2 regions of the Caenibius sp. WL genome follow, and region 2 is predicted to be linked to the other one. Evidence: predicted binding sites of a transcription regulator. Region 2 holds the regulator's gene; the other holds the start of a gene.

Region 1 (4,425 bases), 1.4 Mb from region 2:
CGCGGGGCTCAACCGGCGCGAAACTGTGGAATTCGTGATCGAACGCGCGCCGCACGCGATCGCACGGCTGGTCGATCTCGGCGTGCCCTTCAACAACGATGGCGCCCATCTCCATCTCACCCGCGAAGGCGGCCATTCGCACCGCCGGATCGTGCATGTGAACGATGCCACCGGCTGGGCGGTGCAGGCCGCCCTGCTCAAGGCGGCTGAAGAACACCCCAATATCACGCTGCTGCCGGGGCGCAGCTGTGTGGACCTGATCACCGGGCGGCACGAGGAACGCTATTCCGGTTCGGGCCGGGTGTGGGGGGTCTATGCGCTCAATGCCGAAACCGGGCATGTGGAGGCGCACACCGCCCGCGCCACGGTGATGGCCAGCGGCGGAGCCGGGCGCTGCTATCTCTTCTCCACCGCCCCGCGCGGCGCAACGGGTGACGGGATCGCCATGGCATGGCGCGCGGGCGCACGGGTTTCCAACATGGAAATGATGCAGTTCCACCCGACCTGCCTCTACAATCTGGAGGTCAAGAATTTCCTCATCACCGAAGCGGTGCGGGGCGAAGGCGGACGGCTGATCAATCCGCGCACCGGCAAACGGTTCATGGAATTCTACGATGCGGAACGGCTGGAGCTGGCCCCGCGCGACGTGGTTGCCCGCGCCATCGATGCGGAGATCAAGCGCTTCGGGCTCGATTACGTCCATCTCGATATCAGCCACATGCCCGCCGATTTCGTGCGGGCGCATTTCCCCAACATCCACGAAAAGCTGCTGGGCCTGGGCATCGACATGACCACGCAGCCGATCCCGGTGGTGCCTGCGCAGCATTACACCTGCGGCGGCATTCTGATCGATCTCAACGGCCGCACCGATCTGCCCGGCCTTTATGCCGCGGGCGAATGCACCGAAAGCGGGCTGCACGGGGCCAATCGCCTGGCATCCAATTCTCTGCTCGAATGCTTCGTCTTCGGCGAAGCCGCCGCGCGCGACATCATCGCCCGGTGGGACAGTTTCGAAGCGCCGCCGCCGGTGCGCCCGTGGGACGAAAGCCGCGTCACCGATTCCGACGAGGAAGTGATCATCAAGCAGAACTGGACCGAAATCCGCCGGTTCATGTGGAACTATGTCGGCATCGTGCGCACCACCAAGCGGCTGGAACGCGCGGCGCACCGGATCAAGATGCTGCAGGAGGAAGTGGGCGACTATTACGGCCATTTCCGCGTCAGCACCGATCTGATCGAACTGCGCAATCTGCTGCAATGCGCCGAACTGATCGTGCGCAGCGCGCTGAAGCGCCACGAAAGCCGCGGCTTGCACTACACGCTGGACTATCCGGGCACCGATCCGCTGCCGGTGGATACGGTGCTGGTGCCTTAAGCGGATTCTTAGCCGCCCCTTTTCGCCGCTACCCCAGAAGCCAGCGGCCGAGAAAAATCAGCGCCAGCGCGCCGAGCAGGGACGACAGGCATCCCGCGCGGTTGAAGCCGCCGCGCCCGCGCGTGATCACGAGATCGGCCAGCAACGAGCCGCCGATGCCCAGCAGGATCGTCTGCACCCAACCCAGATCGACCGTGCCTGGATAGAACCAGCGCGCCAGTGCGCCGACGATCAGTCCCGAGACGACAGCCCCCAGTATATTGAGCACACCGGCCCCCTTTCACACCTGATCCGGCCCTGCGCCTGTGGACGAAACGGCCGTGGACAAAAAAATAATTTCGACTCTTGCGTGCCGCGTGAGTGGAGCTTTGTCCACGCGTCGCGGACTCCGCATGGCATGGCACGGCTGGTATTCCAAGATCGGCTCCCCATTTATCCTCTTGCGCCAGATTCGCTTTAAGGCACTATGGATTGTGGTTCGAATGCCCGGGGGACCCACAAGACCTAGATTCAACCGGAAGTGTGCGAAAGCCACGCGAACGTGCGGATTCGGGACATGGTGGCCCCCTTGGGCAAGCGGAGAGGCAGGACAATCGGGGGATAAGTTTTTCCCTCGTGCGGGCCGGAAACGGTTAGGCTGGGCACTTGCCCGCTGATTCGAACGAATGCGGAACGACGATGGTGCGCCGTCGTTGGTTTTTGTGCGTTGCGGACGGGGGTTTTGATGGATTTCAGGACTGGGGACAGTGTGGCGATGAGCCTGGACACGGATATGGGAAACGATCTGCTCAGCATGGCCAAGGACAGCCCGGCCAACCCGGCCCCGGCGGATGCGCAGGCCGATCAGCTTGCCGCGCAGGCCGGCGCCGCCATGGCGGGCGCATTGGCCGAAGCCGCGAAGGCCGCCAGCGAACCGGTGGACAGCAAGGGCATCAATCCGCGCCGCTTCGCGATCGAAACCGATCCGGCGCGCGATGCGCTGCTGACCGCGTTCGGCAAGGAAACGCTGACCGACCGCTATCTCCTGCCCGGTGAAAGCTATCAGGATCTTTTCGCCCGCGTGGCCGATGCCTATGCCGACGATCAGGATCATGCCCAGCGCCTTTACGATTACATTTCGCGCCTGTGGTTCATGCCTGCCACCCCCGTGCTGTCGAACGGCGGCACCGGGCGCGGGTTGCCGATTTCATGCTATCTGAACTCGGTCGACGACAGCCTCGAAGGCATCGTCAACACCTGGAACGAAAATGTCTGGCTCGCATCGCGCGGCGGCGGCATCGGCACCTATTGGGGCCAGGTGCGCGGCATCGGCGAACCGGTCGGCCTCAACGGCAAGACCAGCGGCATCATCCCCTTCGTGCGGGTGATGGACAGCCTCACGCTCGCCATTTCGCAGGGTTCGCTGCGGCGGGGTTCGGCCGCCTGCTATCTCGACGTGTCGCACCCGGAAATCGAGGAGTTCCTCGAAATCCGCAAACCTTCGGGCGATTTCAACCGCAAGGCGCTCAATCTCCATCATGGCGTGCTGCTGACCGACGAATTCATGGAAGCCGTGCGCAACGGTGCCGAATTCGAATTGAAGAGCCCCAAGGACGGTTCGGTGCGCGGCAAGGTCGATGCCCGTTCGCTGTTCCAGAAGCTGGTGGAAACCCGCCTCGCCACGGGCGAGCCCTATATCGTCTTCTCCGACACCGTGAATCGCACGATGCCCAAGCATCACCGCGATCTGGGGCTGAAGGTTTCCACGTCCAACCTCTGTTCGGAAATCACGCTGCCCACCGGCCGCGACCACCTCGGCAACGATCGCACGGCGGTGTGCTGCCTGTCCTCGCTCAATCTCGAAAACTGGGACCAGTGGCAGGGCGACAAGCAGTTCATCGAGGATGTCATGCGCTTCCTCGACAACGTGCTGCAGGATTATATCGACCGCGCGCCCGATGAAATGGCCCGCGCCAAGTATTCCGCCAGCCGCGAACGCTCCGTCGGGCTCGGCGTGATGGGCTTCCACTCGTTCCTCCAGCTCAAGGGCATCGCTCTCGAAAGCGCAATGGCCAAGGCGTGGAACATGAAGATGTTCAAGCACATCCATGCCAAAGTCGGTGAAGCGTCCATGCTGCTCGCCAACGAGCGCGGCCCCTGCCCCGATGCCGAGGAAATGGGCGTGATGGAACGCTTCTCGTGCAAGATGGCGATCGCGCCGACCGCGTCGATCAGCATCATCTGCGGCGGCACCAGCGCCTGCATCGAACCGATTCCGGCGAACATCTACACGCACAAGACGCTCTCGGGCAGCTTCGTGGTGAAGAACCCCTATCTGGAAAAGCTGCTGGCCGAAAAATCGAAGGATTCCACCAATGTGTGGAATTCGATTCTCGAACGCGGCGGCTCGGTCCAGCATCTCGATTTCCTCAGCCCCGAGGAAAAGGCAGTGTACAAGACCAGCTTCGAGATCGATCAGCGCTGGCTGCTCGAATTCGCGGCCGACCGTGCCCCGTTCATCGATCAGGCGCAGAGCCTCAACCTCTTCATCCCGGCCGATGTCGACAAGTGGGACCTGATGATGCTGCACTTCCAGGCGTGGGAGCGGGGCATCAAATCGCTCTATTACCTGCGCAGCAAATCGGTGCAGCGGGCCGGGTTCGCCGGTGGGGTGGAAGCCGACAACACGGCCGAAGCCGCAAGGTTCGAACTGAGCGCGGGCGAACAGACCGATTACGAGGAATGTCTTTCCTGCCAATAAGCGCACGGCGTGGCCCGCCCGTCCATATACATTTCTTGAAAAGGGCCGGTGACGAACCGGCCCTTTTTCGTTTATGCCCTCCGGAAATTCACAACAGCCATTCACAGCAACAGAGGAATGCCGATGCCCATCGAAATGGTCGATCCCGAACTGCGCGACGCGCTGGCCCAGTTCCCCGATATCGATTTCACCCAGATTCCGCTTGATCTGGTCCGCTCGCAACCGATGATGCCGCCGCTCGAAGCACCGTTCCCGCAACCGGTGGAACGGACGATTCCCGGCATCGATGGCAATCCCGATGTGAAAGTGT
Region 2 (4,425 bases):
CAGCATTGGCGGCGCTCTCGAATCATTTCTCGCTTCGGCGGGGCTCGATCGCGGACCATGGCTGGCTGTCGGGTTTGCTGCGGGAATCGCGCTGTGGTTCGTTTTGCCGGGGCCTCAGGAGTGGGTGATCGCCATTCTCCTCTGCGCGGTGGCCGCGTTGGCGGCGGGCTGGGCCTGGAAAGGGAACGAGCGGCGAATCCATTGCACTATGGCGGTGGTCGCGCTGGCAGTGGTGCTCGCAAGCGGAATCGGAGTGATCTGGGTGCGCTCGGCACTGGTCGGTGCAGAGCCCGTTGCCCGCCCGTTCACCGCAACCCTGGATGCTCGCGTCCTGACGCGTGAGGAGCGCCCGGCGGAAGAGCGCGTACGCCTCGTTCTGGCGACGCGTGAGCCGGAGAGCGGGCGGGCGATCCAGGTGCGCGTCAATCTGCCGGACCGTGCGGACGACCCCGCGATTGCCGAAGGGGCGGTGATCCGGCTGAAAGCCCGCCTGATGCCGCCCGCGCCGCCCATGCTGCCCGGTGCCTATGATTTCGCCCGTGCTGCATGGTTCAAGGGCTATGCGGCCACAGGCAACGCGGTCGGCCCGGTGACGGTTCTGGAGGCGGGTGAGGAAAGTGTGGGATTGCCCCGGTTGCAGCGCGGTCTGGCCCGGCATATCCGCGCCCGGATCGATGGATCGCCGGGCACCATCGCGGCGGCGCTGGCCAGCGGGGATCGCGGAGCCATCGCCGAAAGCGATGAACAGGCGATGCGCGATTCCGGGCTGACGCATCTGCTGTCGATCAGCGGGCTGCATGTCAGCGCGGTGATCGGCGCGGCCTATGTCCTCGCCCTGTGGGTGTTGGCGGGATGGCCATGGCTGGCCCTGCGGGTGCGCCTGCCGCTGGTGGCCGCAGGTGTCGGGGCGATCGCGGGGATCGGGTACACGTTGTTGACCGGGGCGGAAGTGCCGACGGTGCGCAGTTGCGCCGGGGCGGTGCTGGTGCTGCTGGCTCTGGCGCTCGGGCGCGAGCCGCTGTCGCTGCGCATGGTTGCGGTGGCGGTGATGTTCGTTCTGTTGTTGTGGCCGGAATCGCTGATCGGGCCCAGCTTCCAGATGAGCTTTGCCGCTGTGATCGCGATCATCGCCTTGCATACCGCTGCCCCGATACGGGCCTTTCTCGCCCCGCGTGAAGAAGGCTGGATCGCGTGGATGGCGCGGCGGACCGTCATGCTGCTGGTGACGGGTTTCGTTATCGAACTGGCGCTGATGCCGATCGTGCTGTTTCACTTCCATCGGGCGGGTGTCTACGGTGCGCTGGCCAATATGGTCGGGATTCCGCTCACGACGTTCATCACCATGCCACTGATCGCGCTGGCGTTGCTGTGCGATCTGGCGGGCATCGGCGCGCCGGTATGGTGGATGGTGGGCAAGTCACTCGAACTTCTGCTGTCCATTGCCCATGTCACCGCGAGCCAGCCCGGCGCGGTGACGCATCTGCCCACCATGGGGCACGGTGTGTTCGCCTTGTTCCTGGCGGGCGGGCTGTGGCTTGCCCTGTGGCGTGGCCGTGTGCGCCTGCTCGGCTTGCTGCCCGTAATATTGGCGGCCGGGCTGGCGCTGCGCGCGCCCGGCACGGACATTCTGGTGACAGGCGACGGCCGCCATGTGGCGATCGTGGGCGAGGGGGAGCGCCTGGTTCTGCTGCGCGCCAGCCGCAGCGATTACACGCGGGACAATCTGGCCGAACTGTCGGGCCTGACGGCGGAACCCGTGCTGTTCGGCGCGTGGCCCGGTGCGCGATGCAGCCGGGATTTCTGCACCGCCACCGTGGTGCGGGCGGGCAAGGCCTATCATCTGCTCGCCACACGCAGCCGGGCTCTGGTCGAGGCGGGCGCGCTGACCCAGGCTTGTGCCCGGGCCGATATCGTGATCGCCGACCGCCGCCTGCCGCGCAATTGCACACCGCGCTGGATCAAGGCAGATCGCCGCATGCTGCAACAGAGCGGAGGTCTGGCGATCAATCTCACCCATCGCAGCGTTACCGCCGTGGCCCAGAATCAGGGGCGGCATGGTTGGTGGAAAGGACACGGCCGGGGCAAGGTTGTCCTCACGCTATTTGAATAAAATTCTTCTATAAGAGGATGATAGTGGTGGAACTTATTTCTCAATATAAGCGAAATTCCGCGCATCACTCAGCCGGGTAAAGCTGCCACCGCTTTGTCGCCAATATGAGAACAACGGAAAAGGGACGGGAAGGAAAAGTTTTGCTTTTCTGCCTGAGAGATCACCTCTTAAGCACGGAAAAAAATCGCTTTCCCAACGTCAATGCTCCATTGCGAAGCTCTCGCTCTCCGGCTCAGTGATAGCGGCGCAGCAGCCCGGCGAGTTTGCCTTGCACGATCACTTCGTGCGGTTCGTAGATTTGTGGCTCGTACGCCGCGTTGGCGGGGGCGAGACGGATCTTGCCGCCATCGCGGTGGAGATATTTCAGAGTGGCTTCTTCGTTGCGGACCAGAGCCACGACGATTTCCCCGTCACGCGCGCTATCCGTACGCTTCACCAAAGCGAAATCGCCATCGAAAATACCCGCTTCGATCATGGAATCGCCGGAGACTTCGAGAGCATAATGTTCCCCCGCGCCGAGCAGCGCGGCGGGGACGGGCAAAGTTGCATGCGTTTCCAGCGCTTCGATCGGGGCGCCGGCGGCAATCCGGCCATGAAGCGGCAGTTCGATCACATCGTTGACATTGGCGGCGAGCGGCGGTGCGACCGGCGGCTTAATCGCGCGGGCGACCGCAGTATCGGCGGGTGCACCGCGCACCGCGGTTCCGGTCACATCCTCAGGCTGCTTGAGCACTTCCAGCGCCCGGGCGCGGTTGGGCAGGCGGCGAATGAAGCCGCGTTCTTCCAGCGCGGAAATCAGTCGGTGCACGCCCGACTTGGATTTCAGGTCAAGCGCTTCCTTCATTTCCTCGAACGAGGGAGAAATGCCGGTTTCTTCCAACTTTGCCTGAATGAACCGGATAAGCTCATGCTGTTTTGCCGTAAGCATGCTCAAATGCTCCCTTGCTGGCCGGAGTGCCCCGGCTGCTTGGTCCAGATTCACGAGGGGGACACCCAGTGAACGAATGAGGAACAATTAAGCAACCTTTTGCCCTGCGTCAAGCGTTTCCGCCATTTTCGAGCAAAAGGCGCAGGCGTGTTCATCCTACCCCGGTGGCCGGGCCCAAGGGGGTGACAGGGGTGACACAGTTCACAGGGGCGCAAAACCGCCGTTTCCGCCGGGCCGGACAGGAAGGCACAGGCAATGCCGTGCGCCTTCCTGCCGGATAGCCTCTCTGCGGAATGTGGCGATCAGGCCTGATGCGAGATGACCACTTTGCCGATATGCGCGCGGCTGCCGAAATGGCGGTAGGCGTCGGCCGCCCGGTCGAACGCGAACGTGGAATCGATCACCGGCTGAATGCCGTTGACATCGACGAAGCGGAGCATGTTTTCCAGATCGCGGCGGCTACCCATGCCGTTGGCGTAAAGCGTCAGCACTTTGTGGTTGATCGGCAGCATGTGGAGGAAGTCGATCGAGCCGAGCCCGCCGACAATGCCCACCATCGCAATCCGCCCGCCGACTTTGGCGGCGATGATCGATTGCGGCATGGTGTTGGGCCCGCCCACTTCGACGACCAGATCGGCGCCGATACCGCCGGTGGCTTCGAGCGCGGCCACGCCCCAGTCCGCCCGTTCATTATAATTGATGACATGATCGGCCCCCAATGCTTTGAGCCGATCCATTTTTTCTGCGGAAGACGTGGTTGCGATCACCCGGCAGCCCATGGCTTTGGCGAACTGCACGGCGAACAGCGAAACACCCCCGGTGCCCTGTGTGAGGACAGTGCTGCCGGGCGTGACGTTATACCCGCTCGGCCCGCCGGAGAGACTGCTCCACGCGCTGAGCCCTGCGCAAGGCAGGCTGGCGCCCTGTTCGAAGCTGAGGCTGGCGGGCAGGGCGACGAGTACGCTTTCGGGCAGAATCACCGTTTCGGCGAGCATGCCGTTGGCCATGATCCCGAGGACCATGCCCGAACTGTCCGGCGCCGGCGGCCCGGCGATCCAGTTGGCATGCGGATTGGCCACGACCCGGTCCCCGGCCCGAAACCGCTGGACGCCTTCGCCCACCGCTTCCACCACACCCGCGCCATCGAGCAGAGGGATAATCCCATCCACCGGATAGGCCCCATGAAGCGTGATGAGATCGACGAAATTGAGCGAATTGGCCTTCACCGCCACCCGCACCTGGCCGGGGCCGGGCTGGCCCGGATCGCGGTCCGCAAGCTGGATGCCGATGGCCGCGCCATAGACGCCTTCCAGTGCCGAAGCGCTGGTAAATTCGTATGCCTTCATTGGTTTCCTCCCCAAATTTGTCTTTTTATGCAGGGCATTGC

Evidence for each region. The regulator LexA, encoded in region 2, represses DNA repair genes until DNA is damaged. The targets are predictions, from matches to a motif close to GTTCCNCNCTTGTTCT.
Region 1: a site for LexA is predicted at 2,034-2,049, ahead of K5X80_RS03355 (ribonucleoside-diphosphate reductase subunit alpha). Genes of this name have one in related genera too.

The regions. Positions count from the first base shown of each region.
Region 1 covers NZ_CP081844.1:686,027-690,451, reverse strand. Annotated here, with positions in the region: gene nadB (L-aspartate oxidase) at 1-1,375, shown strand, start outside; gene K5X80_RS03360 (GlsB/YeaQ/YmgE family stress response membrane protein) at 1,404-1,643, opposite strand; gene K5X80_RS03355 (ribonucleoside-diphosphate reductase subunit alpha) at 2,100-4,115, shown strand; gene K5X80_RS03350 (alpha/beta hydrolase) at 4,239-4,425, shown strand, end outside.
Region 2 covers NZ_CP081844.1:2,054,163-2,058,587, forward strand. Annotated here, with positions in the region: gene K5X80_RS09810 (ComEC/Rec2 family competence protein) at 1-2,110, shown strand, start outside; gene lexA (transcriptional repressor LexA) at 2,343-3,038, opposite strand; gene K5X80_RS09820 (zinc-dependent alcohol dehydrogenase family protein) at 3,341-4,384, opposite strand.